Regions from separate parts of the Streptomyces sp. SAI-170 genome, predicted to be linked through region 2. Evidence: riboswitches for the same ligand, from Rfam matches in the RefSeq annotation. Region 2 holds a riboswitch; each other region holds the start of a gene.
The links. Region 2 has a riboswitch for ZMP and ZTP ahead of RKD23_RS14610 (glycine hydroxymethyltransferase). Riboswitches for the same ligand answer to the same signal wherever they lie in the genome.
Positions count from the first base shown of each region.

Region 1: linked by a shared signal. The riboswitch ahead of RKD23_RS04195 (bifunctional 5,10-methylenetetrahydrofolate dehydrogenase/5,10-methenyltetrahydrofolate cyclohydrolase) and the one ahead of RKD23_RS14610 (glycine hydroxymethyltransferase) in region 2 are both predicted to bind ZMP and ZTP.
Region 3: linked by a shared signal. The riboswitch ahead of RKD23_RS08200 (maleylpyruvate isomerase family mycothiol-dependent enzyme) and the one ahead of RKD23_RS14610 (glycine hydroxymethyltransferase) in region 2 are both predicted to bind ZMP and ZTP.

Region 1 covers NZ_JBMGQD010000001.1:919,140-928,919, reverse strand. Annotated here, with positions in the region: gene RKD23_RS04210 (YncE family protein) at 1-279, opposite strand, end outside; gene RKD23_RS04205 (TetR/AcrR family transcriptional regulator) at 442-1,083, shown strand; gene RKD23_RS04200 (glycosyltransferase) at 1,182-2,411, opposite strand; gene RKD23_RS04195 (bifunctional 5,10-methylenetetrahydrofolate dehydrogenase/5,10-methenyltetrahydrofolate cyclohydrolase) at 2,496-3,344, opposite strand; ZMP/ZTP riboswitch at 3,367-3,451, opposite strand; gene RKD23_RS04190 (nuclear transport factor 2 family protein) at 3,527-3,892, opposite strand; gene RKD23_RS04185 (hypothetical protein) at 4,095-4,394, shown strand; gene RKD23_RS04180 (S-(hydroxymethyl)mycothiol dehydrogenase) at 4,540-5,628, shown strand; partial or broken gene RKD23_RS04175 (MBL fold metallo-hydrolase) at 5,628-6,254, shown strand; gene RKD23_RS04170 (DUF4180 domain-containing protein) at 6,271-6,645, shown strand; gene RKD23_RS04165 (SDR family oxidoreductase) at 6,732-7,646, shown strand; gene RKD23_RS04160 (hypothetical protein) at 7,637-8,185, opposite strand; gene RKD23_RS04155 (MFS transporter) at 8,277-9,557, shown strand; gene RKD23_RS04150 (L,D-transpeptidase family protein) at 9,699-9,780, shown strand, end outside.
Region 2 covers NZ_JBMGQD010000001.1:3,303,544-3,313,323, forward strand. Annotated here, with positions in the region: gene RKD23_RS14585 (2'-5' RNA ligase family protein) at 1-535, opposite strand, end outside; gene trpS (tryptophan--tRNA ligase) at 751-1,764, opposite strand; gene RKD23_RS14595 (RNA polymerase sigma factor) at 1,854-2,489, shown strand; gene RKD23_RS14600 (hypothetical protein) at 2,476-3,309, shown strand; gene RKD23_RS14605 (hypothetical protein) at 3,413-4,174, shown strand; gene RKD23_RS14610 (glycine hydroxymethyltransferase) at 4,194-5,645, opposite strand; ZMP/ZTP riboswitch at 5,677-5,762, opposite strand; gene RKD23_RS14615 (glutathionylspermidine synthase family protein) at 5,837-7,021, opposite strand; gene RKD23_RS14620 (hypothetical protein) at 7,047-7,421, opposite strand; gene RKD23_RS14625 (PLP-dependent aminotransferase family protein) at 7,465-9,351, opposite strand; gene RKD23_RS14630 (carboxymuconolactone decarboxylase family protein) at 9,399-9,780, shown strand, end outside.
Region 3 covers NZ_JBMGQD010000001.1:1,777,561-1,787,340, reverse strand. Annotated here, with positions in the region: gene RKD23_RS08215 (phytoene desaturase family protein) at 1-1,355, shown strand, start outside; gene RKD23_RS08210 (O-acetyl-ADP-ribose deacetylase) at 1,383-1,892, shown strand; gene RKD23_RS08205 (class I SAM-dependent methyltransferase) at 1,962-2,756, shown strand; gene RKD23_RS08200 (maleylpyruvate isomerase family mycothiol-dependent enzyme) at 2,795-3,529, opposite strand; ZMP/ZTP riboswitch at 3,549-3,637, opposite strand; gene RKD23_RS08195 (CBS domain-containing protein) at 3,808-4,233, shown strand; gene lpdA (dihydrolipoyl dehydrogenase) at 4,351-5,763, shown strand; gene RKD23_RS08185 (hypothetical protein) at 5,882-7,234, shown strand; gene RKD23_RS08180 (DUF7144 family membrane protein) at 7,231-7,707, shown strand; gene RKD23_RS08175 (ArsR/SmtB family transcription factor) at 7,731-8,087, opposite strand; gene RKD23_RS08170 (heavy metal translocating P-type ATPase) at 8,156-9,780, shown strand, end outside.

The DNA of each region.
Region 1 (9,780 bases), 2.4 Mb from region 2:
GCTGTTGCGGATCGCCATGAAGTAGACCCACTTGACCGGGTCGGCGTTGATCTCCGCCATGCGCTGGTCCTTGTCCGGGACGACGTTCACCCGGCCGATCCTCGCGAAGTCGCCCGAGGAGGCGATGACTTCGGCGGTGCCGTCCCAGTTGTTGCCGACGAACAGCACCTCGCGCAGCGCCGCGGGGGAGTCGGCGGCCGCGCCGGTCGCGGGGACCGTGGCGGTCAGGGCGAGGGCGGCGGCGACGGTGCACAGGTGCCGGGGGCGGAAGGCAGGCATGGCTGCACTCTCCTCGGGGTGGGGGGAAGTCTGAATACAACGTCGTTCAGAGTTCGACTTACTGGAAAGTAAGGAAGGGTCGCCCTTCTCCACAAGACTGCGTACACGACAAAATTGGCCGTCGGCGGGCCGAGCGGGAGCCCGGCGACGACGGGAGGCACAGTGGCGGGCAGGCTCAAGGGGCCGACCGGCCGCTACGGCGGCAGGTCCGCGCAGGAACGGCAGGTCGAGCGGCGCCGGCGTTTTCTGGACGCGGCACTTCAGCTGTTCGGCGGCACCCCGGGCTACCGCGCCACCACCGTCGCCGCGCTCAGCGAGGCCGCCGGACTGTCGACCCGTCAGTTCTACGAGGAGTTCCGCACCCTGGAGGACGTCCTCGCCGAACTGCACCTTCAGGTCAACGGCTGGGCCGAGGAGGCCGTGCTGGCGGCGGCCGCCGAGGTGGAGGGCAGGCCGCTGGCGGAACGGGCCTCCGCGATCTTCCGGGCGTACGCCGGGAACGTCACCGGCGACCCGCGCCGCATCCGCATCACCTTCGTCGAGATCATCGGGGTCAGCCCGCGGCTGGAGGAGCAGCGGCTGGCCCGGCGGGCCCGCTGGGTCGACTTCATCTGCGGCGAGGCCGCCGCAGCCGTGGCCCGGGGGGAGGCCGCACCGCGCGACCACCGGCTCGCCGCCACGGCGTTCATCGGCAGCGTCAACGGCCTGCTCCACGACTGGAGCGCGGGCTGGGTGGAGGCCACGCTCGACGAGGTGGTCGACGAGCTGGTGCGTCAACTCCTGGCGATCCTGCGGCCTTCCTGAGGCGCCGCGAGCAGCCGGCCGTTACGACGGCCCAGGCAGCGGCTCCGCGAACAGCAGGCCGCCACGACGGCCCACGCGGCGGCGCCGCCACAAGTGGCTCACCGGGCCAGCCGGTTCACCGCCTCCAGTACGGGGGCCACCCCGTCCTCCGCGCCGACGCGTACGCCGAGGGCCTGTGCCCGGCTCCGGTGGGCCGGGTCGCCGACGGCTCGGGTCAGGGCCGCGGCGAGGGAGTCGGCCGTCACCCGCCGCAGCGGCAGCGCGCAGGGCGCCACGCCCAGCGTGACCAGGCGGGACGCCCAGAAGGTCTCGTCGAACTGGACGGGCAGCGGCACCGCGGGCACCCCGGCGCGCAGCCCGGCCGCGGTCGTGCCGGCACCCGCGTGATGGACCACCGCGGCCATGTGCGGGAACAGCGCCGAGTGGGCCACCTCACCGATGGTCAGCATGTCGTCCGCGTCCGCCGCGAGTCCGCCCCAGCCGCGCTGGATCACCCCGCGCAGCCCGGCCCGCCGCAGCGCCGCCACGACCAGCGCGCTCAGCCCCTCGGGGTCCGGCACGGTCGCGCTGCCCAGGCCGACGAACACCGGCGGCGGCCCCGCGTCGAGGAACGCCCGCACCTCCTCGGGAAGCCGCGCGTCGGCGTCGTACGGCCACCAGTACCCGGCGATGTCGAGGCCGGGCCGCCAGTCGCGGGGGCGGGGGACGATCAGCGGGCTGAAGCCGTGCTGCACCGGCCAGCGCCGCCGCTCCAGGTCCCGGCGCAGGGCGCCCGGCCGGGCGGCGGGTAGGCCCAGCCGGGCGCGTACCGCGGGGACGGCCCTCCCGAAGATGTGCTCCACGGCGAGGTTCACCGCGTGCCCGGCGAGCCGGTTTCCGGCCCCGCCGAAGGAGCGGTCGCCCAGCAGCGGGGGCGCGAACTCCCGTGTGGGTGCGATGGGTTGCAGATGAAGACCGAGGCTCGGCAGCCGCAGGCCCTCGGCGACGGCCACCCCGAGCGGGGCGATCGGGCCGGCGAGCAGCAGCAGATCGCTCGCACGGGCGGCCGTCACCAGGTCCTCGGTCATCCGGCCGACCAGCGCCCGCGCCATCGACACCACCCGCAGCAGCTTCCCCGCGCCGGTCGCGCTGCGGTGCAGGGCGCGTCCGCGCGGGGAGTGCAGTTCGGCCTGCGGATCGACCGGCAGCGGGTGGAAGTCCAGCCCCGCACCCGCCACCAGCTGCTCGAAGCGGGCGTGTGTCACCAGGGTGACCTCGTGGCCTGCGTCCAGCAGACCGTGTCCGAGACCGGTGAAGGGGGCCACGTCGCCCCGGGAGCCCGCCGTCATGATCGCGATGCGCACACCCATCAGTATGGGGGCGGCTGCCCGTCGTTCGTGGTTGCTCGCGCCGTCCCCCGCGCCCCTGGGGAGTCAGTCCCCGAGTTGGCTGATCGCCGCGTCCACCGTCTGCTCCAGCAGCGTGGCGATGGTCATCGGGCCGACGCCGCCCGGCACCGGGGTGATCAGCGAGGCGCGCTCCACGGCCGAGTCGAAGTCGACGTCACCCACGTTGCCCGGGTTGTAGCCGGCGTCGATCACGACCGCGCCGGGCTTGATGTCCTGGCCCTTGATCAGCCGCGGCCGGCCGACGGCGGCGACCACGATGTCCGCCTCGCGCACGACCGCCGACAGGTCCGCGGTGCGCGAGTGGCAGTACGTCACCGTCGCGTCGCGGGCGAGCAGCAGCATGCCGGCCGGCTTGCCCAGGATGGCGCTGCGGCCGACCACCACCGCACGCTTGCCGGACGGGTCGACGCCGTACGCGTCGAGCAGCCGCATGATGCCGCCGGGCGTGCAGGACACGAAGCCCGGCAGGCCGAAGCTCATCGTGGCGAACGAGGCGAAGGTGACGCCGTCGACGTCCTTCTCCGGCGCGATCGCCTCGAACGCGGCCCGCTCGTCGATGTGTTCGCCCATCGGGTGCTGGAGCAGGATGCCGTGCACGGTGGGGTCGGCGGACAGCGCCCGCAGCGTGCCGACCAGCTCCTCGGTGGTGGTCGAGGCGGGCAGCTCCACGTGCCGGGAGCCGATGCCGGCCTTGCGGCAGCGGTTCTGCTTCATCCGGACGTACGTCACGGAGGCGGGGTCCTCGCCGACCAGTACGGTCGCGAGACAGGGGGCGGTGCCGGTGCGCTCGGTGAGGTCCGCCGCGCGCTTGGCGGTCCCCTCGACGATGCCGCGGGCGAGCGAGGTGCCGTCCATGAGCCGTGCCTGAGTCATGATCCACTCCTGAGCTGATCGGTCTCGTCGCCCAGGCGCACGGCATTCACTGATGTCGGCCCGCTCCCCGGTGGTGCTCCACCTCAGCGCCAGTCACGGGCCCACGGACACCTTAACCGAGACGTGCGGCGGCCCGGCCGGGGCCCCTCGCCAGGGGCCCGGCCAGGTGACGGGGGCGGCTCCTACTCGTCCCAGGCCTGGATCATGATCTGTTCGGAGATCTTCCCGTCGCGCAGGGTGATCATCGACTCGGACAGGACACGGACCCCGTCCGCGTACTGGCAGGACTCGCTGTAGGCGGCGCGGTCGCCCTGGACGACGCACCCCTCCAGCTTGTGGGTCATGTCGCGGCTGTAGACGTCCTCGAGCATGCGGGCGATCTCGTCGCGGCCGTGCATGACCTTCGGGCTGCTGGGCTGGGTGTTGCGGTCGACGATCCGCAGCTCCGCGTCATCGGCGTAGAGCTTCAGAAGGTCCGTCGACGACTGTCCTTCCAGGCCCCGGCGCAGGGTGTCGGCGCTGAAGGCGGGGCTCGTGCTGGTGCCCATGATGAACCTCCTCCGAGGCGGGCGACCCGGCGGGCTGCGGGCCACCGAAGCCTTCTCTACGAGCGTCCTCCGGCCCGTGGGGCACGGCAAGCGCGGGGGCAGGCGGGTTCCGGGGAGGGCGGCGCGGTGACGCGCTCCTCCTGACGGGTGAGCGCGGCGCGGCGGCCGTGTCCGGAGCCGGGGCGGCCGCGTTGCTGAGGGCATGATCTCAACTCGCCGTATCCTCGCCGCCGCATGTCTCGCCGCCGGGGTCACCGCACTCGCCGCCCCCTCGGCGGGCGCGGCCGAGACGGACGCCAAGGCAGGCAGCAGCCTGAGCCCGATCGCCCTGCTGGACTCGCTGGCCACCAGTGACATCCCCGAGTCGCACCGGGGCGCGCTCCCGCGGCCCTCCCAGCAGCTCGCGCAGCTCAACCGTGTGCCGAGCGACCTCGACCAGCTGCACCAGATCACCGACCTGGTCGCGCCGGTCACCGGCCTGCTGCCCGGCCTCCAGACCTGACCCCGCCCGCCCCGGCCCGCCCGGCCGCGTCCGTGCCCCGGACGCGGCCGGGCGCGTTGTGTCCGGTGTCCGCTCCCCGCCCGGTGATCGCGCGTAGGGTCGGAGCAGGGAGACAACGCCCGCCGACGGAAGGGACCCAGCAGCCATGGCGCAGGAAGTACGCGGCGTGATCGCACCCGGCAAGGACGAGCCGGTCCGCCTGGAGACGATCGTCGTGCCGGACCCCGGACCGGGTGAGGCCGTGGTGCGGATCCAGGCCTGCGGTGTCTGCCACACCGATCTGCACTACAAACAGGGCGGCATCAGCGACGACTTCCCCTTCCTGCTCGGCCACGAGGCCGCGGGAGTGGTCGAGTCGGTCGGCGACGGCGTGGCCGACGTGGCGCCGGGTGACTTCGTGATCCTCAACTGGCGGGCAGTCTGCGGGCGTTGTCGGGCCTGTCTGCGCGGCCGCCCCTGGTACTGCTTCGACACCCACAACGCGAAGCAGCGCATGACCCTCGCCTCGACCGGCCAGGAATTGTCGCCCGCCCTCGGCATCGGCGCGTTCGCCGAGAAGACCCTGGTCGCCGCGGGCCAGTGCACCAAGGTCGACCCCGAGGTGTCCCCGGCCGTCGCCGGACTGCTGGGCTGCGGGGTGATGGCCGGGATCGGCGCCGCGATCAACACGGGCAACGTCGGCCGCGGCGACTCCGTCGCTGTCATCGGCTGCGGCGGTGTCGGTGACGCGGCGATCGCGGGGTCGCACCTGGCCGGGGCGGCGACGATCATCGCGGTCGACATCGACGACCGCAAGCTGGACAAGGCCCGCACGATGGGCGCCACCCACACCGTCAACTCCCGCGACACCGACCCCGTCGAGGCGATCCGCGAGCTGACCGGCGGCTTCGGCGCCGACGTGGTCATCGAGGCGGTCGGCCGCCCCGAGACGTACCGGCAGGCCTTCTACGCCCGTGACCTGGCAGGCACGGTCGTCCTGGTCGGCGTACCGACACCGGAGATGAAGCTCGAACTGCCCCTGCTGGACGTCTTCGGACGGGGCGGCGCACTGAAGTCCTCCTGGTACGGCGACTGTCTGCCCTCCCGCGACTTCCCCATGCTGATCGACCTCCACCGCCAAGGCCGCCTGGACCTCGGCGCGTTCGTGACGGAGACGATCCGACTCGACGAGGTGGAGAAGGCGTTCGAGCGGATGCACCACGGCGACGTCCTGCGCTCGGTGGTGGTGCTGTGATGGCCCCGCGCATCGAACGCCTGGTCACCTCGGGCCGGTTCACCCTCGACGGCGGCAGCTGGGACGTCGACAACAACGTCTGGCTGGTCGGCGACGACCACGAGGTCGTCGTCATCGACGCCGCGCACGACGCCGACGCCATCGCCGAGGCGGTCGGCGACCGGCGGCTGACCGCCATCGTCTGCACCCACGCCCACAACGACCACATCGACGCCGCCCCCGCCCTCGCCGAGCGCACCGGCGCCGTGATCTGGCTGCACCGCGACGACCTGCCCCTGTGGAAGCAGACCCACCCCGAGCGTGAGCCGGACGCCTGGCTGCGCGACGGGCAGGTCATCGAGGCCGCGGGCGCCGACCTCAGGGTCCTGCACACACCCGGCCACGCGCCCGGCGCGGTCTGCCTGTACGACCCCGGCCTGGGGGCGGTCTTCACCGGTGACACGCTGTTCCAGGGCGGGCCGGGTGCCACGGGCCGGTCCTGGTCCCACTTCCCGACGATCATCGACTCGATCCGCAACCGGCTGCTCGGCCTCCCGCCCGAGACGAAGGTGCTCACGGGACACGGCGACCCCACCACCATCGGGGCGGAGGCACCGCACCTTCAGGAGTGGATCGACCGCGGCCACGGACATCATCGCCGGTATGACGACGAACACGCTCGAGACCCTGCACGGCGTCCGTGTGCTGCGCTGTGCCCCCGAAGGACCCCTCCTGGACGGCGAGAGCGCGGCGCTGGACCTGATCGGCGACGCGTTCGGCCAGGACGCCACGCTGGTCGCCGTCCCCGTCGAGCGGGTGCCGCAGGAGTTCTTCCGGCTGCGCACGGGCGTCGCGGGCGCGGTGATGCAGAAGTTCGTCACCTACCGGGTGCGGCTCGCCGTCGTGGGGGACGTGTCCCGCCAGGCCGCCGAGAGCGGCGCGCTGCGCGACTTCCTGCGCGAGACGAACGAGGGCGGGCACATCTGGTTCGTGCCCGACTACGACGAACTCGGTGAGAAGTTGCGCGCGGCCGGGTGAACCCGCGGCAAAAGGCGACAGAAGATGTCCGGTTTCCCCGGCACTCTCGAATCGACACGTAGGAAACACGAGGTCGGGAGCCGGACATGGACAAGCCGTTGCAGGGCAAGGTGGCGCTCGTCGCCGGGGCGACCCGTGGCGCGGGCCGCGGGATCGCCGTCGAACTGGGGGCGGCGGGAGCCACCGTGTACGTCACCGGGCGCACCACCCGCTCACACCGTTCCGAGTACGACCGCCCCGAGACGGTCGAGGACACCGCCGACCTGGTCACCGAGGCGGGCGGCGAGGGTGTCGCCGTACCCACCGACCACCTCGAACCCGGCCAGGTACGGGCCCTGGTGGAGCGGATCGACGCCGAGCAGGGGCGCCTGGACGTGCTGGTGAACGACGTCTGGGGCGGCGAGCATCTCTTCGCGTGGGAGACGCCGATCTGGGAGCACGACCTCGACAAGGGCCTCAGACTGCTCCGGCTCGCCGTCGAGACGCACGCGATCACCAGCCATCACGCGCTGCCCCTGCTGCTGCGCCGGCCCGGCGGGCTGGTCGTGGAGATGACCGACGGCACCGCCGAGTACAACGGCGCCACCTACCGCAACTCCTTCTTCTACGACCTCGCCAAGGCGTCCGTCCTGCGCATGGGCTTCTCCCTCGGCCACGAGCTCGGCCCGCGCGGAGCGACCGCGGTCGCGCTCACGCCGGGCTGGCTGCGCTCGGAGATGATGCTGGACACCTTCGGGGTGCGCGAGGACAACTGGCGCGACGCGCTGGACACGCAGCCGCACTTCGCCATCTCGGAGACCCCGCGCTATGTCGGCCGGGCCGTCGCCGCGCTCGCCGCCGACCCGGAGGTGGCCCGCTTCAACGGGCAGTCCCTGTCCAGCGGCGGTCTCGCGCAGATCTACGGCTTCACCGACCTCGACGGCAGCCGCCCCGACGCCTGGCGGTACCTGGTCGAGGTCGCGGACAAGGGCAGGCCCGCCGACACGACCGGCTACCGCTGATCCCGGAGCGCGGGGGCCAGCCAGCGGGCCGGGTGCCCGGGCGGCAGCGCCAGATCCTCGCGTACGGCGCCGTAGTAGGCCTGCCGGGCGGACCGCTGCCGCTCCATCAGCGCCTGCCAGGCCTCCGGGTCCCGGGTCCCGGCCCGCAGGAACGCCTCCATCTCCAGCACGACGACGACCCACTCGCGCGCCAGCTCCACGACATCGGCGCTGCCGAGCATGAGCAGCGCCTCACCGACCGGGTCCCGGCCGGCCGTGGCCTCCGCCAGCAGCGGCTCGGCCTCCTGCGGGGACAGCGGGTGCGGATGCGGGTCGTTGCCCAGGTGCGCCGCCACCCGGTAGGTGAGGGTGACGGTCCGCTTCACCGCCCGCGCGTAGTCCGAGTACACCGCCAGCCGCCGCTCCTCCCACCGCGCGTCCCGCTCCCGCCGGAAGCGGGCGCCGTCGCTGCGGACGACCGCCAGATAGGAGCCGAGGGCGCCGATCACGACACCGAGGAGCGTGGGCAGTTGCTGAAGGAACGTGGATGCGGCCGACATGGGCGCACCGTATCAACTCCGTAGCACCGCTTAAGCGTTGGTATAGATCTTTTCACTTGTCCTGCGAGGTGGTGACGGGCAGCGTGCTGGTGTGCACAACGACGAACGAGCTTCCTCGCCCTGGCGCGTCCGTGACTTCCGTACGCTCTTCACCGCCACCACCCTCAGCCAACTCGGCACGAACGTCGGCTATGTGGCCGTTCCGCTGGTCGCCGTCGCCGCGCTCGACGCGAGCCCCGGACAGGTCGGCGCGCTGGCCGCGCTCAGCACGCTGGCGTTCCTCCTCATCGGGCTGCCCGCCGGTGCCTGGGTCGACCGGATGCGCCACCGCCGGGTGCTGATCGGCGCCGACCTGGCCCGCGCCGCCCTCAACGCCTCCGTGCCGATCGCCTGGTGGCTCGACGCGCTCACCCTCGGCCACCTCTGCACGGTCGTGCTGCTGACCGGCTGCGCGACGGTGTTCTTCGACGTCGGCTCGCAGAGCACGCTGCCCCAACTGGTCGGCCGGGAGGCGCTGGTGGGCGCCAACGCCGCCGTGGTCAGCCTGCAGGCGGTGAGCAACATCGCCGGACGCGGCGCGGGAGGCGGACTCGTGCAGTTCCTGACCGCGCCCGTCGCCGTGCTGTTCACGGCCGTCGCCCATCTCGCCTCGGCGCTGCGGCTCACCGCCGTCGGCACACGGCACCAGCCGCCCGCGCAGCCCCGCGAGACGCGCCTGCGGACGCAGATCGCCGAGGGCCTGCGGCACGTCCTCGGCAACGCCGAACTGCGTGCCCTCGCGCTCACCGCCGCCCTCACCAACCTCGGCGTGCAGATCGTCAACACCATGCTGCCGCTCCTCTTCGTCCGTGAACTCGGCCTCTCCGCGAGCGCCCTGGGTCTGTTCTGGGCCGTCGGCGGCCTGGGCGTGCTGCTCGGCGCCCGCTGCGCCCGCCCGCTGGCAGCCCGCCTCGGCCACGGCCGCACCCAGGTGGTCACCGGGCTGCTCCTGGCCCCCGCCGCGCTGCTGGTGCCGCTCATCGGGCGCGGACCGGGGCTGTGGCTGGCGGGTGCCGGCTGGGTGCTGTCGATGGCCAGGATCGGCACGGCGAACGTGCTCGGGGTGAGCCTGCGCCAGCGGATGACGCCGGACGCCCTGCTCGGCCGTATGAACGCCACCTTCCGGTTCATGCTCACCGGCGCGCTCGCCGTCGGGGCCGCCCTCTCCGGACTGCTGGGCGAGCTGGTGGGGGTGAGCGCGACGCTGTGGGTGGGCGCCGCGGTGCTGGCGGTCTCGGTCCTGCCGCTGCTGCTCTCCCCGGTGCGCTCCCGTCGCGAGCTCCCGCAGCGGCAGCCCGAGGGGTCGGCGGTCACCGAGGCGGCGCGGACTTGAGGGGCGTGCCGCCGGGGTCGTAATGTCACCGTTTCGTCGCGAAGCGGGCGAGGGGGCAACCACGGCCGGCCGATGCCGGTCTAGTGGTCAGAGCCGCACGGTGTGCGTGCAGTGCAGGGGACTACGGGAGGGCGAGTGCTCATGGGGGACATACGCAGACGAGGGGCGGCCGTCGTCGGGACCGGCGCGCTGGTGGTGCCGCTGGCGATCGGCCTGGGGGCCG
Region 2 (9,780 bases):
GCGGCACCACGGAACCGCCGAAGAGGTAGTCGCGCAGCTTGCGCCAGACGCCGTCCGGGCCCTGCTCGTAGAGCGCGAAGCCGGTGCAGGGCCAGGCGGCCTCGTAATCGGCGAGTTCCTCGAACGCGCGGTCCATGGACGGCTCGTCGATGCCGTGCGCCACGGTGACATGCGGGTGGTACGGGAACTGCAGCTCGCGCGCGACGGGGCCCGACGCGTCGCGCACCTGCTGCTGGAGCCGGGCACACTCCTCGGCGCCCTCGACGACGTTGACGAACACCACCGGCGACAGCGGCCGGAAGGTGCCGGTGCCGGACAGCCGCATCGGGAAGGGCCGGCCGGCCGCGGCGACGCCCGTCAGGTGCGCCTCGACGGCCGGCAGGTCACCGGCCTCCACCTCGGTCGGCGGCAGCAGGGTGACGTGCGTGGGGATGCCGTGAGCCGCGGCGTCGCCGAAGCCCGCGCGCCGCTCCTGGAGCAGGCTGCCGTGAGGCTCCGGGACCGCGATCGACACACCGATCGTTACGGTCCCCACGTCGTCTCCTGTCGTCGTGTCGTAGTGCGTGTACTGCCTGTGCTGCATGTATTGCCTGTGCTGCGCGTACTGCCTGCACTGCGCGTACTGCGTCTGCTGCGGGCCCCGGTCATCGACTGTACGGCCACGACTGTGCCGCGGGCAGGCGCAGCCGCAGTGATGTGCAGCGCTCTGCCCGGTCGTACGGGTGTGCGGTGGTGCGCCCCGGTCCCGGCTCAGTGCTTGGCCGGCAGGAAACCCACCCGGTCGTAGGCCTGCGCCAGCGTCTCCGCCGCGACGGCACGCGCCTTCTCCGCGCCCTTGGCCAGGATCGAGTCGAGCGTCTCCGGGTCGTCCAGGTAGCTCTGGGCCCGCTCCCGGAAGGGCGTCACGAAGTCGACCACGACCTCGGCGAGGTCCGTCTTGAGCGCACCGTAGCCCTTGCCGACGTACTTCTCCTCCAGTTCGGCGATTCCCGTCCCGGTGAGGGTCGAGTAGATCGACAGGAGGTTGCTCACGCCCGGCTTGGCCTCGGCGTCGTAGCGGATCACCGTGTCGGTGTCGGTGACCGCGCTCTTGACCTTCTTGGCGGTGGCCTTCGGCTCGTCGAGGAGGTTGATGAGGCCCTTCGGCGTGGACGCCGACTTGCTCATCTTGATCGCCGGGTCCTGAAGGTCGTAGATCTTCGCCGTCTCCTTGAGGATGTACGGCTTGGGGATCGTGAAGGTGTCCCCGAAGCGGCCGTTGAACCGCTCGGCGAGGTCGCGGGTCAGCTCGATGTGCTGGCGCTGGTCCTCGCCCACCGGGACCTCGTTGGCCTGGTAGAGCAGGATGTCGGCGACCTGGAGGACGGGGTACGTGAACAGGCCGACCGACGCGCGGTCGGCGCCCTGCTTGGCGGACTTGTCCTTGAACTGCGTCATGCGGGAGGCCTCGCCGAAGCCGGTGAGGCAGTTCATGATCCAGGCGAGCTGGGCGTGCTCGGGCACATGGCTCTGGACGAACAGCGTGCAGCGCTCGGGGTCGAGCCCGGCGGCGAGGAGCTGTGCCGCGGCGAGCCGGGTGTTGGCGCGCAGCTCCTTCGGGTCCTGCGGAACCGTGATCGCGTGCAGGTCCACGACCATGTAGAACGCGTCGTGGGACTCCTGCAGCGCCACCCACTGGCGGACGGCTCCGAGGTAGTTGCCGAGGTGGAACGAGCCTGACGTGGGCTGGATCCCGGAGAGCACGCGAGGTCGATCAGAGGCCATGCCCACCATTCTCTCAGGTCGCGGGGAGCGGTCGGGGACGGGGCGGAAAGTGGTGGGAACCGATCGGTCTCGGGCGGTGTACCAAGAGTGTGAAGACGCGGGAGGGGGGCCGCATCGTCGATGAGGCCGCGGTGATCGCCCGGGTACGCGCCGGAGAGCCGGAGGCGTACGCGGAGCTGGTGCGTGCCCATACGGGCATCGCGCTGCGAGCGGCCGCGGCGCTCGGGGCCGGTGCGGACGCGGAGGACGTGGTGCAGCAGGCGTTCGTCAAGGCGTACTGCGCGCTGGGCCGGTTCCGGGACGGCGCGCAGTTCAAGCCGTGGCTGCTGTCGATCGTCGCCAATGAGACGAGGAACACAGTCCGTACGGCGGCCCGGCAGCGCACGCTCGCCGGCCGCGAGGCGGCCCTCGCCGAGGCCGAGCCGCTGATACCGGACTCGGCGGACCCGGCGGTCGCCACCCTGGAGACCGAGCGGCGCACGGCCCTGCTGGCCGCCCTGGAGAAGCTGAGTGAGGAACACCGTCTGGTCGTCACCTATCGCTATCTGCTGGAGATGGACGAGCCGGAGACGGCCCAGGCCCTGGGCTGGCCCCGCGGCACCGTGAAGTCCCGCCTGAACCGCGCTCTGCGCAAGCTGGGCCGACTGCTGCCGGACTTCCGGCCTGGGGAGGGCGGGAGAGGAATCGGAAGCGCGACCGGGAGAGGAGGTGATGAGCGTGGCTGACGGACGGGAGGACGGGCGTGAGGGGAAGGTCTCCCGGCTGCCGGAGGAGTTGCGGGATCTGGGCCGGTCCCTGGAGCAGCCGTCCGGGTCGGAGTCGATGGCCGAGCGGGTGCTGGCGCAGATACTCGCCGAGCGGCTGCCGGTGCCGGTGGCCGAGCCGCCTGGGCCGGTGGAGCGGATACGGGCGGCTCGGCGCTGGGCGCGGGCCCGCCGCCGGTCCCTGACGGCAGTGCTGTGCGGGCTGCTCACGGTGCTGGCGCTCACGCCTCCGGTCCGGGCGGCGGTCCTGGACTGGTTCGACTTCGCCGGGGTGGAGGTGCGGTACGACCCGTCGGCCTCTCCCTCCCCCGGCGCCGAGGTGCCCGGCTGCGGGCGGCCGGTGTCGCTGCGGGAGGCCGCCCGGCAGACGGGCTTCGAGCCGCTGGTGCCCGAGGCGCTGGGCGATCCGGACGCGGTGTCGGTGAGCCGGGAGCCGCAGGGGCGGTTCCTGGTGACCTTGTGCTGGCGGGTGGAGGGCCGGACGGTACGGCTCGACGAGTTCCCGGCGCATCTGGACATCGGCTTCGCCAAAGCGGTGCCGCAGCCGGTCCAGTGGGTGCGGGTCGACGGCGACTCGGCGCTGTGGTTCCCGCGCGCCCATCTGCTCGACTTCTGGCTCGAGGACGACCGGGGCCGGTTCACCCGCGAGGAACGGACCTCGGGTCCCACCCTGCTGTGGAGCCGGGGCGGCGACACGACCCTGAGGCTGGAGGGCGTGGCGTCGCGGGAGCGGGCGGTGGAGATCGCCGGGTCGCTGAAGCCGGCGCCGGCGCCGAAATAGGGGGACGGGGAGCGGAACCCGAGAGGGTCGGGCGGTGTACCAGAAGTGACAGGCGGCCCGGGGCGGGTCGCGGGGGCTACGTCCGGCTGGGGTTGGGGCTCACATGGGGATGCGGGTGTGGATGCGGATGCGGTTGCTGAAGCTTGTGGGGGAGGGCTGCTGCCGCAGCTGGGCTCGGAGGCTCGCGGGGTCGGCCTCCGCGGCGGCTCTGGCACTCGGTCTGTTGCTGTGGGGCGCACCGGCGGCGACGGCAGGTGGCCTGACGAGCGTGCTGGTGGTGTCGCCGGAGAGCAGGGAGACGGCCTCCCTCTACTACTCCGACAGCGCGTACCGGCGCTTGGAGCGTCTGCTGGGCGAGCCGGGCGAGGGCACGGCGGCGAGGCCTCCGGAGGCGGACCTCGTCCGGACGCGGCAGATCAGTGTGACGTGGCTGGCGCACGACATATCGCCCGTCCGGGTCGACCGCGTCCACCTGGCGTCCGACGGCCCGGAGGTGTGGATCCACACCTCGACGACCCCGCCGGAGTGGACGGGCACCTGGCAGCGCGCGGCCCAGCCGAGCGCGCTGCGCTCACTGCTGGACGAGCTGGGGGTGATGGGCCGGGCGGCGGACCCGGAGACGGCCGCGGGCCCTCCACCGGCGCCGGCCGCCCCGGCGGAGACGGGGCCGCAGGACGACGCCTCGCAGCCGGTCACCGCGTCCGCGCCGCTCTCCGACGACTCCGGCTGGTGGTGGGCTCTGCCGGGCCTGGGCGTCGGCGTGGCGGTGGGGTGCGGCGGGGCGCTGCTGATACGCCGCGCGGCGGCCCGGCAGGAGCCCGGACCGCCGCGGGGAGAGCCTCGGCAGGAGCTGATCGACCTGTGAGCCGTGGGCCCGTGCCCGATCAGCCGAGGTCGATCTCCGGGTAGAGCGGGAAGCCGGCCACGAGGTCGGTGGCGCGGTGGGAGATCTCGTCGGAGACCTTCGCGTCGAGGACGTGAGCCGCCTTGGAGGGGGCGCCGGACTTGGTGGTGCCGGGCTCGGTGGCGGTCAGGACGCGGTCGATGAGGCCGGCCACCTCGTCCATCTCGGCGGTGCCCAGGCCACGGGTGGTCAGGGCGGGGGTGCCGATGCGGATGCCGGAGGTGTACCAGGCGCCGTTGGGGTCGGCCGGGATGGCGTTGCGGTTGGTGACGATGCCCGAGTCGAGAAGGGCCTGCTCGGCCTGGCGGCCGGTGAGGCCGTAGGAGGTGGCGACGTCGATGAGGTTGAGGTGGTTGTCGGTGCCGCCGGTCACCAGGGTGGCGCCGCGTCGCATCAGACCCTCGGCGAGGGCCCGGGAGTTGTCGACGATGCGCTGGGCGTAGTCCTGGAAGGAGGGCTGGCGGGCCTCGGCGAGGGCCACCGCCTTCGCGGCCATGACGTGCGGGAGCGGGCCGCCCAGCACCATCGGGCAGCCGCGGTCGACCTGGTCCTTGAGGGAGTCGTCGCACAGGACCATGCCGCCGCGCGGGCCGCGCAGGGACTTGTGGGTGGTCGTGGTGACGATCTGGGCGTGCGGGACCGGGTCGAAGTCGCCGGTGAGGACCTTGCCGGCGACGAGACCCGCGAAGTGGGCCATGTCGACCATCAGGGTCGCCCCGACCTCGTCGGCGATCTCACGCATGATCCGGAAGTTGACCAGGCGCGGGTAGGCCGAGTAACCGGCGACGATGATCAGCGGCTTGAACTCGCGGGCCTGGGCGCGCAGGGCCTCGTAGTCGATGAGGCCGGTCGCCGGGTCGGTGCCGTAGGAGCGCTGGTCGAACATCTTGCCGGAGATGTTCGGGCGGAAGCCGTGGGTGAGGTGGCCGCCGGCGTCCAGGGACATGCCGAGCATGCGCTGGTTGCCGAAGGCCTGGCGCAGGGTGGCCCAGTCGGCCTCGGAGAGGTCGTTGATCTGGCGGACGCCGGTCTTCTCCAGGAAGGGTGCCTCGACGCGGTCGGCGAGGACGGCCCAGAAGGCGACGAGGTTGGCGTCGATGCCGGAGTGCGGCTGGACGTAGGCGTGGCGGGCGCCGAAGAGTTCGCGGGCGTGCTCGGCGGCGAGGGCCTCGACGGTGTCGACGTTGCGGCAGCCCGCGTAGAAGCGACGGCCGACGGTGCCCTCGGCGTACTTGTCGCTGAACCAGTTGCCCATGGTCAGGAGCGTGGCCGGGGAGGCGTAGTTCTCGGAGGCGATCAGCTTGAGCATCTCGCGCTGGTCGTGCACCTCCTGGCCGATGGCGTCGGCGACGCGCGGCTCGACGGCGCGGATCACGTCGAGGGCGGCGCGGAAGGCGGTGGACTCGGTGGAGAGGGGCTGCTGCTCTGGCATGTCGGCCTCCGGGCGTGTGCGTTCACGGTTCACGGGTGGCCCAGGCGCACGGCACTTGATCGCAGGCCGCTCCCCGATGGTCCATCCCATCCCAGCGCGCCAGTCACGGCCCGGCCCCAGCCTACCGGTCGGTCATGAGCGTGCCGCTCGGGCGTCCACCATGCGAGCGAGACACGCACGAGCCGTGTACCTCACAGGATCACGTGGGGCAGGAAGCGCGCGTACTCGTCCGTCACCAGGCCCGACGACTCGCGGATGCCGAGTCCGGCGGCCTCGTCCTCGACGACCCAGGCGCCGAGGACGACGTGGTTGCCGTCGAAGGAGGGCAGCGGGGCGAGTTGCTGGTAGCAGCAGGGCTCGTCGCGCAGGACGGGGTCGGCGCCGGGGGTGTGCACGGTGACGCCCGCGCCCTCGCGGCCCAGCAGGGGCTTGGCGACGTAGCCGGTCGTCGTCGCCAGTTCGCGGGGGCCGTCGAGATACGCAGCGAGGAGATTCGGGTGGCCGGGGAACAGCTCCCAGAGGATCGCCAGCAGGGCCTTGTTGCTGAGCAGCATCTTCCAGGCCGGTTCGATCCACAGGGTGGAGCCGGTGCCGCCGCCGTTGTCGAGGGTGTCCAGGACATGGCCGGCGAAGCGGTCGGTGGTGAGCCACTCCCAGGGGTAGAGCTTGAAGACGCTGCGGATGAAGCGCAGCCGCTTGTCGACGAAGCGGCCGGAGAGCCGGTCCCAGCCGATGTCCTCCATGGAGATCCACTCGGTGGAGAGGCCGGCCTGTTCCGCGGTCTCCCGCAGATAGGCGACCGTCATCAGGTCCTCGCCGAGTTCGTCGGCGCTGGAGTGCGCGAAGTACAGGGGGCTGCCCGGGGGCAGCAGGGCGGCCTGCCGTTTCCAGGCGGCGACGAGGCGTTCGTGCAGGGAGTTCCACTGGTCGGCGCCGGGGAAGCGCTCCTCCATCCAGAACCACTGGGGGCTGGCCGCCTCCACCAGGGAGGTGGGCGTGTCGGCGTTGTACTCCAGCAGTTTGGCGGGGCCGGTGCCGTCGTGACGGAGGTCGAAACGGCCGTAGACGGAGGGGAGTTCGGCGCGGCGGTGCCAGGAGTCCGTGACGGCGGCGGCGACGCTCGGGTCGGTGATGCCGAGGTCGGCGAGGCGGTCCTCGCGCACGATGTGGTCCGCGGCGGTGAGGCACATGCCGTGGAGTTCCTCGACGACCTCCTCCAGCGCCTCGACCTCCTCCAGGGAGAAGACGTAGTAGGCGCTCTCGTCCCAGTAGGGGCGCAGGGAGTCGTCGGGGTAGCGGGTCAGGGGGTAGATCAGGCCCTGCTCCTCGACGGTCTGCTGCCAGCCGGGGCGGGGTTCGATGGTCCTGCGTTCCATGGTCAGTCGGCGTCCGTGCGGGGGCTCAGCCGCCGCCGCTGCCGGAGCCCGAGCAGCCGAAGCCGCCCCGGTCGACGGCCTCGCTGCGGCTGAAGGTGCCGTAGTCGGCGTAGCCGTCGTCGACCTCGGCGTCGTAGTACCAGGCCGCGTCCCGGGCACCCGCCTTGCCGGACTTGCCGCCGTTGCCGCCCTTGCCGCTCTTTCCGTACGACGAACCCGACGTGCCCGATTTGCAGTTGCTGTCGGCGACGATCTTGTAGCCGTTGAGGTAGTCGTAGCTGTCGCGGTCCACACAGCGGCGGTCGGGGTCGGAGCCGCAGGAGGTGAGGGCCGCCGCGACGACGCCCATGCCGCCGAGGACGACCGTGCTGGAGCGCAGCCGTCGCCGAGTCTGTGCCATGTCCTGTGTCTCCCCCGAGAGTTCGTTCCCGTGCGCGAACACCTTACGGGAGGGCCGCGCACAGCGCGTCGAGGGTTCCGGCCCAGGCGGAGTCGGGCGGGGTGCCGTAGCCGATGACGAGGGCGTCGAGGGGGTCGACGCGGGCGTCGGGGTGGCGGTAGCGGGACAGTCCGTGCACGGCGAGCCCGTGCCAGGCGGCGGCGCGGACGACGGACTGCTCGGTGCCGGGCGGCAGTCGGAGGACGGCGTGCAGTCCGGCCGCGATGCCGGTGACGCTCACCTCGGGGGCGCGTTCGGCGAGCGCGGCGACGAGGGCGTCCCGGCGGCGCCGGTAGCGCAGCCGGGCGGCACGCAGATGGCGGTCGTAGGCGCCGGAGGCGATGAACTCGGCGAGGGTGAGCTGTTCCACGACCCCGGTGGCGCGGGCCCCGCCGAGGTCGGCCACCTCCGCCACGAGCGCCTGCGGCAGCACCAGCCAGCCGAGCCGCAGTCCGGGCGCGAGGGACTTGCTGGCGGTGCCCATGTAGGCGACGTGCTCGGGGTCGAGGTCCTGGAGGGCGCCGACGGGCTGGCGGCGGTCGTAGCGAAACTCCCCGTCGTAGTCGTCCTCCAGGATCAGTCCGCCGGTGCGGCGGGCCCAGTCGACGAGCGCGGCCCGGCGGTCGGGCCGCAGGGCGAGGCCCATGGGGAACTGGTGGGCGGGGGTGAGCAGCACGGCACCCCCGGCACCGGGCAGGCCGGCCACGCCGACGCCGGCCCCCGCACCGGCTGCGGCGCCCGAGCCCACGCTGCTACCGGCACCGGACCTGTCGCCCACGCCCACGCCGCTACCGGCACCGGACCCGTCGCCCACGCCCACGCCCCTACCGGCACCGGACCTGTCGCCCACGCCCACACCGCTACCGGCACCGGACCCGTCGCCCACGCCCACGCCCCTACCGGCACCGGACCTGTCGCCCAAGCCCACGCCGCCCTCGGCACCGGAGCCGCGACCCCGGCCCGGGCCGCCCCGGCGACCGCGTCGACCGCCCATGCCGGCCCCGGCCCCGGCAACGGACTCGCGGTCCGAGCCCAGGCCATCCCCCGCACCGGACCCACCGCCCACACCCGAACCGCCGACGGCACCGGCACCCGCACCGGCCGCACCGCCCAAGCCCAAGCCCAAGCCCACGCCCGCGCCCGCGCCCGCGCCAACACCCAAGCCACCCCCAACAAGTCCCTCACCCCCAAGCCCGCCCGTGACCGTGCCGTACGTGTCCAGCGGCAGCGGAACCGTGCGGAGTCCCGCCCGTTCGACGAGGTCCCAGTGGAGGTCGAGGCCGTAGGACTCCACGCCCAGGGAGGTGACGCCCCGGCGGTGCAGGGCCTCGGTCAGGAGGCGCAGGCCCTGGGCGAAGCCGGCGCAGACGACGATGCGGTCGGGGTCGGTGCGGACGCCGCGGGCGCGGGAGAGGTAGTCGGCGAGGGCGGTGCGCAGCTCGATGCGACCGCGCGGGTCGCCGTAGCCGAACGCGTCGTGCGGGGCGGCGGCCAGCGCGCGACGGGTGGCCTTGAGCCAGGCGGCGCGCGGGAAGGAGGCGAGGTCGGGGGTGCCGGGCTTGAGGTCGTAGCGGGGCCGGCCGGGGACCCGGTGGGGATGCGGCGCCGCGGCGGCGGCCGGGGGTGCGGCGCGGTCGGCGACGCGGGTGCCCGAGCCCTGCCGGGCGGTGAGCCAGCCCTCGGCGACGAGGTCGGCGTAGGCGTCGGCGACGGTGTTGCGGGCGATGCCGAGGTCGGCGGCGAGTGCGCGGGAGGACGGCAGCCGGGTGCCGGGCGCGAGCCGCCCGGTGCGCACGGCCTCGCGCAGGGCGTCGGTCAGTCCGCGCCGCAGGCCCGGCCCCGCGGGCTCCAGATGCAGGTCGATGCCGAAAGTGGCCCAAGATCTCGCCATGAAAATGGACCATACTCCTGGGCTGCCTGGCTCCTAGGGTCGAGGACATGACGACGAACACCGAATACGCCCCCGAACGCCCCGCCCGGCTGGCCTGGACCGAACACGCCCCGGATGTCTACAAGGCCATGGTCCGGCTGGAGGTGGCCGCCAAGAAGGGCCTCGACCCGACGCTGGTGGAGCTGGTCAAGGTCCGTGCCTCGCAGATCAACCACTGCGCCTTCTGCGTCGACATGCACAGCAAGGAGGCGCTCGCCGCGGGCGAGAGCGTGGAGCGGATCGTCCAGCTCAGCGCCTGGGAGGAGTCCGAGCACTTCTACACCGAGAGGGAGCTGGCGGCGCTCGCGCTGACCGAGGCGGTGACGGTGCTGACCGACGGTTTCGTGCCGGACGCGGTGTACGAGCGGGCGGCCAAGCACTTCGAGGAGG
Region 3 (9,780 bases), 1.5 Mb from region 2:
AGCTGGCCCGCCGCGGTTTCTCCGTGGCCCTGTTCGAGGCGCGCGACACCGTCGGCGGGGGAGCCCGCACCGAGGAACTGACCCTGCCCGGCTTCCGCCACGACCCGTGCTCGGCCGCCCACCCGCTCGGCATCAACTCACCCGCGTTCCGCGCCCTGCCGCTTCAGGACCACGGGCTGCGCTGGCTGCACGCCGACCTGCCCATGGCCCACCCCTTCGACGACGGCACCGCCGCCGTGCTGTCCCGGTCCGTCGCCGAGACGGCCGCCTCCTTCGGCCCGCGCGACGCCGGCGCCTACCGCAGACTGGTCGAGCCCTTCCTGCCGCGCTGGGACGCCCTCGTCCGCGACTTCATGTCCCTGCCGCTGACCGCGCTCCCGCGCGACCCCGTCACCCTCGCCCGCTTCGGCCTGCTGGGCCTGCCGCCCTCCACCTGGCTGACCCGCCGCTTCCACGACGAGCGCGCCAAGGCCCTCTTCGCCGGGCTCGTCGCCCATGTCATCGCCCCGCTGAACGGCCTGGCGACCGGCGCGATCGGCCTGGTCTTCGCGCTCGCCGCGCACGCCCGCGGCTGGCCCGTCGCCGAGGGCGGCAGCCAGTCGATCTCCGACGCGCTCGCCTCCCTGTTCCGGGCCCACGGCGGCACCGTCCACACCGACTACCAGGTCAAGCGCCTGGACGACCTGCCGCCCGCGCGCGCGTACGTCTTCGACACCTCGCCCACCGCCCTCGCCCGTATCGCCGGCCTCGGCGGCCTGTACGACCGCTACCGCTACGGCGCCGCCGTCTTCAAGCTCGACTACGCCCTCGACGGGCCGGTGCCGTGGACCGCGAAGGAGGCCCGCAGCGCGGGCACCGTGCAGGTCGGCGCGACCAGTGCGGAGATCGACACCGCCCTGCGTGCCGCCTCCCGCGAGGGGCGTGCGCCGGAAGTGCCGTTCCTGATCACTGTCCAGCCCAGCGTCGTCGACCCCACCCGGGCGCCCGACGGCAAGCATGTCTTCTGGGCGTACGGACATGTCCCGAACGGCTGGACCGGCGACCTCACCGACGCCGTCGAGCGCCAACTGGAGCGCTTCGCCCCGGGGTTCCGCGACCGCGTCCTCGCCCGCGCCATCGCAGGGCCGCCCGAACTCGCCGCCCGCAACGCCAACTACGTCGGCGGCGACATCGCCACCGGCGCGTTCACCGGCCTGCAGACCCTGCTGCGTCCCCGGCTGTCCCTGTCGCCGTACCGCACCCCGCACCCGGCCGTGTTCATCTGCTCCTCGGCCACCCCGCCGGGCCCCGGCGTGCACGGCATGTCGGGGCACAACGCGGCGAAGGCGGTCTGGAGACGACTGCGGCAGGGCTGAGCCCGGGCCCATGGAAGGCTGATCAGCATGACCACCATCACCCTCGTCCAGGGAGACATCACCCGGCAGAGAGCCGACGCCATCGTCAACGCGGCCAACTCCTCCCTGCTGGGCGGCGGAGGCGTCGACGGCGCCATCCACCGCCGCGGCGGCCCCGCCATCCTGGAGGACTGCCGCCGCCTGCGCGCCGGCCACCTCGGCAAGGGCCTCCCCACCGGCCGGGCCGTCGCCACCACCGCCGGGAACCTCGACGCCCAGTGGGTCATCCACACGGTCGGCCCCCGCTACAGCCACGACGAGGACCGCTCGGCCCTGCTCGCCTCCTGCTACCGCGAGTCCTTGCGCGTCGCCGACGAACTGGGCGCCCGCACCGTCGCGTTCCCCGCCGTCTCCGCCGGCATCTACGGGTGGCCGATGGACGACGCGGCCCGGATCGCGGTGAGCACCGTACGGGCCACCGACACGGCGGTCGAGGAGGTCAGGTTCGTCCTCTTCGACGAGCCGGCCTACGAGGCGTTCGCCGCGCAGCTCCGCTGACGCGGACGTCGACGCGGCCGCCGACGCGAGCCGGTCGCGCGACGTGGCCGGCCGGAGGATCGTGGAGCCATGGGCACGCGGCAGCGGCAGGTCGGCATGTGGACGGGCGCGGGCGCCTACGAGCGGTACATGGGGCGCTGGAGCAGGCTCGTGGCGCGGGAGTTCCTGCCCTGGTGCGGGGTCGGGGACGGGCTGCGGTGGCTGGACGTGGGGTGCGGTACGGGGGTGCTGTCGGGGGTCGTGGCCGAGCGGAGCCGGCCGCGGCTGGTGCTGGGCGTGGACCGGTCGGAGGCGTTCGTCGCCGCGGCGCGGGGCGGGGTGGCCCGGTTCGTGGTCGGGGACGCGACGGCGTTGCCGGTGCGGGAGGGGGCCTTCGACGTGGCGGTGTCCGGGCTGGTGCTGAACTTCCTGCCGGAGCCGGTGGCCGCCGTGGCCGCGACGGCCCGGGCGGTCCGGCCGGGCGGGACGGTCGCGGCGTACGTCTGGGACTACGCCGAGGGCATGGGCCTGCTGCGCCGCTTCTGGGACGCCGCCGTCGGCGCGGACCCCGCCGCGGCCGCCCTGGACGAGGGCCGGCGCTTCGCCGGGTGCCGCCCGGAGGCCCTGCGGGACGTGTGGACGCGGGCCGGCCTCGCCCAGGTGGCGGTCACCGGCATCGAGGTGCCGACGGAGTTCGCCGGGTTCGCCGACCTGTGGGAGCCGTTCCTCGCCGGACAGGGCCCCGCACCGGCCTACGTCGCCTCCCTCGACCCGCCCGCACGCGACCGCGTACGCGACGCGCTGGCAGCGAGCGTCGGGGCCGACGGGCAGGGTGCGGTGGCGCTGACGGCACGCGCGTGGGCGGTGCGGGGGACACGGCCGTAGGTGCGTGGGCGGTGCGGGGGACACGGCCGTAGCTCCTGTCACCACCCCGGCATCGGGGGCAGCGGCCACTTCGGCGGCTCGGGCAGCGGGCCGCTCACGCCCAGGTCGGCCGCGCGGGTACGCCCGCTCAGCCAGCCCAGCAGGACGTGCCCCGGAGCGGCGAGGTCGGGCCCGTGCGGGGACAGCGTCCAGATGCGGCCCAGGTCGACCGCCTCGACGGACGCGAGAGGGAAGCCCCGGCCGGCCAGGGCGGCCAGCGTGTCGCCGAGAGCCCAGGTGACGTAGGACGTGGGCCAGTCGGACGTGCCGTACCCGGTGCCGAGGTCGACGTGGTGGGTCTCCAGCTCGCGCAGGCAGCGCACGAGGGTGAACCAGGCGGGGTGCGGCCAGCCCGCGAGCGCGGTGACCATGGCGTCCCAGGCCGGGCCGGGCATCGCCCGCGCCCGCCCGGTGAACCGGTCCAGACTGGCGCGCAGATCACCGGCCAGCGCGTCGGCGGGCAGCGCGGCCGCCTTGTCCTGGGCCTCGGCCAGTGCGGCGGCGTCCGCCCGGGCCGTGGTGCCGCCGGTCCGCGCCGCGTCCAGCAGCCGGACGTACGCGTCGGCGCTGCGGGCCACATGCGCGAGGACGTCGGCCCGGGTCCAGCCCGTGAGCCGGGACGGGGCACGCAGCCGCGTCTCGTCGAGGCGGGCGGCGGTCGCGCACAGCCGTTCGGCGGAGCGGACGACGTCATCGAGAAGGACGGGCACATCCGGGGAGGGCGAGCTGCTCACGCGGGCTCCTGGTGCTCGGCGGGATCGCCCAGGCGCACGGCTTCGGCCTCCGACGGCCGGGCCGCTCCCCGGTGGTGCTCCACCCCAGCGCCAGTCACGGCCCGCCCCCACTCTACGGCCGGCTTCCCGGGCCGGACCAAGGCCGCCCCGCTGCGGTCACCGCCCCGCGTGTGAGTGCGCCCGCCCGGGAAACCCGGCCCGCGTGAGAAGCGAGGCGACCCCGGGCATCCCGGACCGACCCCGCCGCGGACCGCCGTACGAAACCCGGGAGGTGCCCCATGACCCGGCAGATAAGGGACGTGATGTCGCCCGGCGCCGCCGCCGTCGAACCGATGACCACGGTGGCGCGGGCCGCGCAGGTGATGCGTGAGCAGGACATCGGCGATGTGCTGGTGGCGTACGACTGCGACCTGTTCGGGGTGCTGACCGACCGTGACATCACGGTCCGGGTCGTCGCCGAGGGCCGTGACCCGGCGGCCACCGCCGTCGGCGCGGTGTGCACCCGGCCGCCCGTCGTGACGCTCACGCCCGACGACACCACCGACCGCGCCGCGGAGCTGATGCGCCGCCACGCGGTGCGCCGGCTGCCCGTCGTCGAGCACGGCGGCTGCCCGGTCGGGGTGATCAGCCTCGGCGACCTCGCCGCCACCGACGACCCGCGCTCCGCACTCGCGGACATCAGCCGGGCTCACCCGAACCACTGAGCGGCGCCGATCACGGATGAGAGGGTGATCACCTTTGGTGGGGCTCGGTGGCGGTGAGCCCGACCGGGCGAAACAATCTGTTGCGCACCGCTCCTACGTCACCGAAGAGGACCACCCATGGACGAGCAGGACGAGCACTTCGACGTCGTGGTACTCGGCGCCGGCCCCGGCGGGTACGTCGCGGCCGTGCGGGCCGCGCAGCTCGGCAAGAAAGTCGCCGTCGTGGAGGAGAAGTACTGGGGCGGCGTCTGTCTGAACGTCGGCTGCATCCCCACCAAGGCCCTGCTGCGCAACGCCGAGCTGGCGCACATCGTCACCCGCGAGGCGAAGACCTTCGGCATCAAGGTGGACGGCACGGTCTCCTTCGACTACGGCGAGGCGTTCAACCGCAGCCGCAAGGTCGCGGACGGCCGGGTCAAGGGCGTCCACTACCTGATGAAGAAGAACAAGATCACGGAGTTCGACGGCCGGGGCACCTTCCTCGACGCGAACACCCTCCAGGTCGCCGACTACGACGGCAACACCCGCACCATCGGGTTCGAGAACTGCATCATCGCCACCGGCGCCACGCCGAAGCTGCTCCCGGGCACCAAGCGCAGCGCGCGGGTGGTGACGTACGAGGAGCAGATCCTGGCCGACGACCTGCCCGAGTCGATCGTGATCGCGGGCGCCGGCGCCATCGGCATCGAGTTCGCCTACGTCCTGCACAACTACGGCGTGAAGGTCACCGTCGTCGAGTTCCTCGACCGGATGGCTCCGCTGGAGGACGCCGAGGTCTCCGCCGAACTGGCCAAGCAGTACCGCAAGCTGGGCATCGACGTGCTCACCTCCACCCGGGTCGACGCCATCGACGAGTCCGGTCCCAAGGTGCGCGTCACCGTCACCGGCAAGGACGGCGCCCAGCAGGTGCTGGAGGCCGACAAGGTGCTCCAGGCGATCGGCTTCGCGCCCAACGTCGACGGCTACGGCCTGGACAAGACCGGCGTACGCCTCACCGAGCGCGGCGCGATCGACGTCGACGGCCGCTGCCGTACGTCCGTCCCGCACATCTACGCCATCGGTGACGTGACGGCCAAGCTGATGCTCGCGCACACCGCCGAGGCGATGGGCGTGATCGCCGCCGAGACGCTCGCGGACGCCGAGACGATGGAGCTCGACTACGCGATGATCCCGCGCGCCACCTACTGCCAGCCGCAGATCGCCAGCTTCGGCTACACCGAGGCGCAGGCCCGTGAACTGGGCTACGACGTGAAGGTCGCCAAGTTCCCGTTCACCGCCAACGGCAAGTCGCACGGCCTCGGCGACACGGTCGGCTTCGTCAAGCTGATCAGCGACGCCAAGTACGGCGAGCTGATCGGCGGCCATCTCATCGGCCCCGACGTCACCGAGCTGCTGCCCGAGCTGACCCTGGCCCAGCAGTGGGACCTCACCGTCCACGAGGTCGCCCGCAACGTCCACGCCCACCCGACCCTGGGCGAGGCCGTCAAGGAGGCCGTCCACGGCCTGGCCGGTCACATGATCAACATGTGAGTCAGGGCGGGGCCGTCCGTCCGGGTTCACCCGAGCGGCCCCGCCCTGCTCGCCGCCGCGCCCCGGACGGGGTGTCCTTGCTTGCGTCGGGCGGATCCCGGCGCGAGGAGGGACGGCCATGGCGGACGACGCCGCCCGGGCCGGGCCGAGCGAGCTGGAACGGCTCAGGGCCCGGGTCGCGGTGCTGGAGGCCGAGCGCGCCGAGCACGCTGCACGGGCCGAGAACGCCGAACGCGCGCTGCGTGCCGCGCGCCCGCCCCGCCACCGGCTGCGGTCCCTCGCCGCCGCCCTGCTGATCGTCCTCGGCTGTGTGCTGGCCCCGCTGAGCCTGGTGGCCGCGTGGAGTGCGGACCTGGTCGGCGACACCGACCGGTACGTCGACACGGTCGCGCCGCTCGCCAAGGACCGGGACGTGCAGAACGCCGCCGCCGACGCGGTGACCGGCGCCGTGATGCACCACCTCGACCTGCCCGCGCTCCTGCAGAGCGTGGCGCCCGGCGACCGCCCCCTGGTGACCGAGGCCCTCGGCAGGCTCGGGCCCTCCCTGGAGAGCGCGGTCCGCAGCTTCGTGCACGACAAGGCGCGGGCCGTCGTCGCCTCGGACGCCTTCGAACGGATCTGGACCGAGGCCAACCGCAGGATCCACGGCGCCGTCGACGAGGCGCTGACGGGCGGCGGCGACGGCACGGTGACGCTCGACGACGACACGGTGAGCGTGGACCTCGGGCCGGTCGTGGAACAGGTCAAACGGCGGCTCGTGGACTCCGGCCTGACGGTGGCCGGACGGATTCCCGAGCTCCACGCCCGGCTCACCGTCGTCGAGTCCGAGGACATCGGCAAGATCAGGACGTACGTCCGGCTGCTGCGGCTGGCCGGTTTCTGGCTGCCCGTCCTCGCGGTGCTGCTGATCGCGGCCGGAGTGCTGCTCGCCGCCCACCGCCGCAGGACCCTGATCAACGCCGCCCTGTGCCTCGCCTTCGCCGCGCTGGTCCTCGGCGTCGCCCTGACCGTGTTCCGCGGCGTCTACCTCGACGCCCTGCCCTCCGGGGTGTCCCGGCCGGCCGCCGGGTCCGTGTACGACACGCTGATCCGCTATCTGCGGGCCGCCGTACGGACGGTCATGGCGCTGGGCGTGGTGATCGCGATCGCCGCCTGGCTGTCCGGGCCGGGCCGCTGGGCGGGCGGTGCGCGGCAGATCTGGCACTCCGGGATCGGCGCGGCGCGCGGCACGGCCGACCGGCTGGGCCTGCGCACCGGCCCGGTGGGCCCGTTCGCGCACCGCTTCCGCACCTGGATCACCTGGCTGCTCGTCGCAGGCGCGGTGCTCGCCTACGCGCTGTGGCCGTACCCGACGGGCTGGGTGGTCGTCGGCCTGGCGCTCGCGCTGCTCTTCGCGCTGAGCCTCGTCGACTTCCTGGCCGAGGAAGCCCCGCACCCGCACCCGCACCCCAGAGAAGGGACCGCACCATGAGTCACCAGTCAGCACAGCCCGGCGGACGCCCGGACAGCGAGATCGGCACCGCCTGGAGCAGACCCAAGGGGCAGCGGGCCGCAGGTCCCGGCGAGCCCGACCCGTGGGTGTCCGGCGGCGTCCTGTTCGCCGCCATCCTGATGCTCTGCAACGGCGTCCTCGCCGTCCTCCAGGGCATCGCCGCCGTCGCCGACGACGACGTGTACGCCCGGATCGGCTCCTACGTCTACGAGTTGGACCTCACCGGCTGGGGCTGGATCCACATCATCCTGGGCGCGCTGGTGGCCGCCACCGGAGCGGGGCTGCTCAAGGCGGCGCCCTGGGCCCGGTTCGCCGGCATCCTCTTCGCCTCGCTGAGCCTGGTCGCCCAGTTCCTCTTCCTGCCGTACGCGCCCGTCTGGGCCGTGATCATGATGGCGATCGACGTGTTCGTGATCTGGGCGCTGGCCAGTCACCAGGAACGGACGGTCTGACCCCGCACCGGGAAGGGCCGGCGTCAGTCCTGCGTGTCGCTGAGGCCGAGGCGCAGGTGCTCGACGTGGTAGACGGCCTGGTCGAGCAGTTCGGCGACGTGGTGGTCGTGCAGGGCGTAGACGACCGAGCGGCCGCGGCGTTCGCCGACGACCAGGCCGAGGTTGCGCAGCAGGCGCAGCTGGTGGGAGCAGGCGGACTGCTCCATGCCGACCTCGGCGGCCAACTCCGTGGCGGGCAGCGGGCCTTCGCGCAGCCGGGCCAGGATCAGCAGCCGGGAGGGCGTGGACAGGGCCTGGAGCGTGGTGGCCACCTTGGCGACGTTGTCCGCGTCCAGGCGTACGCGGTCCGTGGCGGTGGTGGTGACGGCTCCATGACCCATGGCCGTATCCTACTCACCTCACATGAACAGATGAATGAGTCTTCATGTGTTCCTGTATGGTGGGCGCCGTGTCAGCGACCCTCACCTCCCGACCGGCCCCCGCCCGCCCCGCCGCGACCCCGCCGCGCCGCCGCACACGCGTCCTCGCCCTGCCCGAGGCCCGCTGGGCGCTCGCCTCGCTGCTGGCGTTCCTCGCGGCCCTGACCCTGGACCTCGGCGGCGCCCCCGCCTGGGCCCATGCGCCCCTGTACGCCGTCGCGTACGTCACCGGCGGCTGGGAGCCCGCCCTGGAAGGGCTGCGGGCCCTGCGCGAGAAGACGCTCGACGTCGACCTGCTGATGATCGTCGCGGCGCTCGGCGCGGCCGCGATCGGACAGGTCCTCGACGGGGCCCTGCTGATCGTCATCTTCGCCACCTCCGGTGCCCTGGAGGCCCTGGCCACCGCCCGCACCGCCGACTCCGTGCGCGGCCTGCTCGACCTCGCGCCGAGCCGGGCGACCCGGCTGACCGCCGAGGGGGAGGAGACCGTCGCGACGGCCGAACTGGCCGTGGGTGACGTCCTGTTGATCCGCCCGGGCGAGCGCATCGGCGCGGACGGCACGGTCCTCGACGGCGTGAGCGAGGCCGACCAGGCCACCATCACCGGCGAACCCCTCCCCGTGGTCAAGCGCCCCGGCGACGAGGTGTTCGCCGGCACCCTCAACGGCACCGGCGCCCTGCGCGTCCGCGTCGAGCGCGACCCCGCCGACTCGGTCATCGCCCGGATCGTCACGCTGGTGGAGGAGGCGTCCCGCACCAAGGCGCCGACCCAGCTGTTCATCGAGAAGGTCGAGCAGCGCTACGCCGTGGGCGTGGTCGCCGCGACCCTGGCCGTCTTCGCGGTGCCGCTCGCCTTCGGCGCGTCCGTGACCGACGCCCTGCTGCGCGCCATGACCTTCATGATCGTCGCCTCGCCCTGCGCGGTCGTCCTCGCCACCATGCCGCCGCTGCTGTCCGCCATCGCCAACGCCGGCCGCCACGGCGTCCTGGTCAAGTCCGCCGTCGCCATGGAACGCCTCGGCGAGATCGACACGGCCGCCCTCGACAAGACCGGCACCCTCACCGAAGGCGTCCCCGAGGTGACCGGCGTACGACCCCTGCCGGACTCCGGCCTCGACACCGACGCCCTCCTCGCCCTCGCCGCCGCGGCCGAGCACTCCAGCGAACATCCGCTGGCCCGCGCGATCGTGTCGGCGGCCCGGGGAAGGGGCCTGCCGGTCGCTGCCGCGGAGGACTTCAACGCCGTCCCCGGGGTCGGCGTCACCGCCACGGTCGGGGGCCGGAAGGTGACCGTGGGGCGAGCCGCCGAGGTGGAGGAGGACGGCCTGCGGCGTGGGACGCGAGCTGACGGGAGGGCCTTCGGGGCGCCGGCCGATATCCAGGCGGCCGGCGCCGGGGTCCTGCCCGGGTCCTCTGGGCCGTCGGGTGCCGGGGGTGGGCCTGGCGCCCTTGGCTCGGCGGGTGCCGGGGGCGGGCAGGCCTCTGGCCCGTCGGGCGCTGCTGAGGTCGTGCCCGGGACCCCTGCCCAGTCGGGTGCCGTCGGCGTCGTGCCCGGGGCCTCTGGCCCGTCGGGTGCCGTCGGCGTCGTGCCCGGGGCCTCTGGCCCGTCGGGTGCTGCCGAGGTCGTGCCCGGGACCCCTGCCCAGTCAGGTGC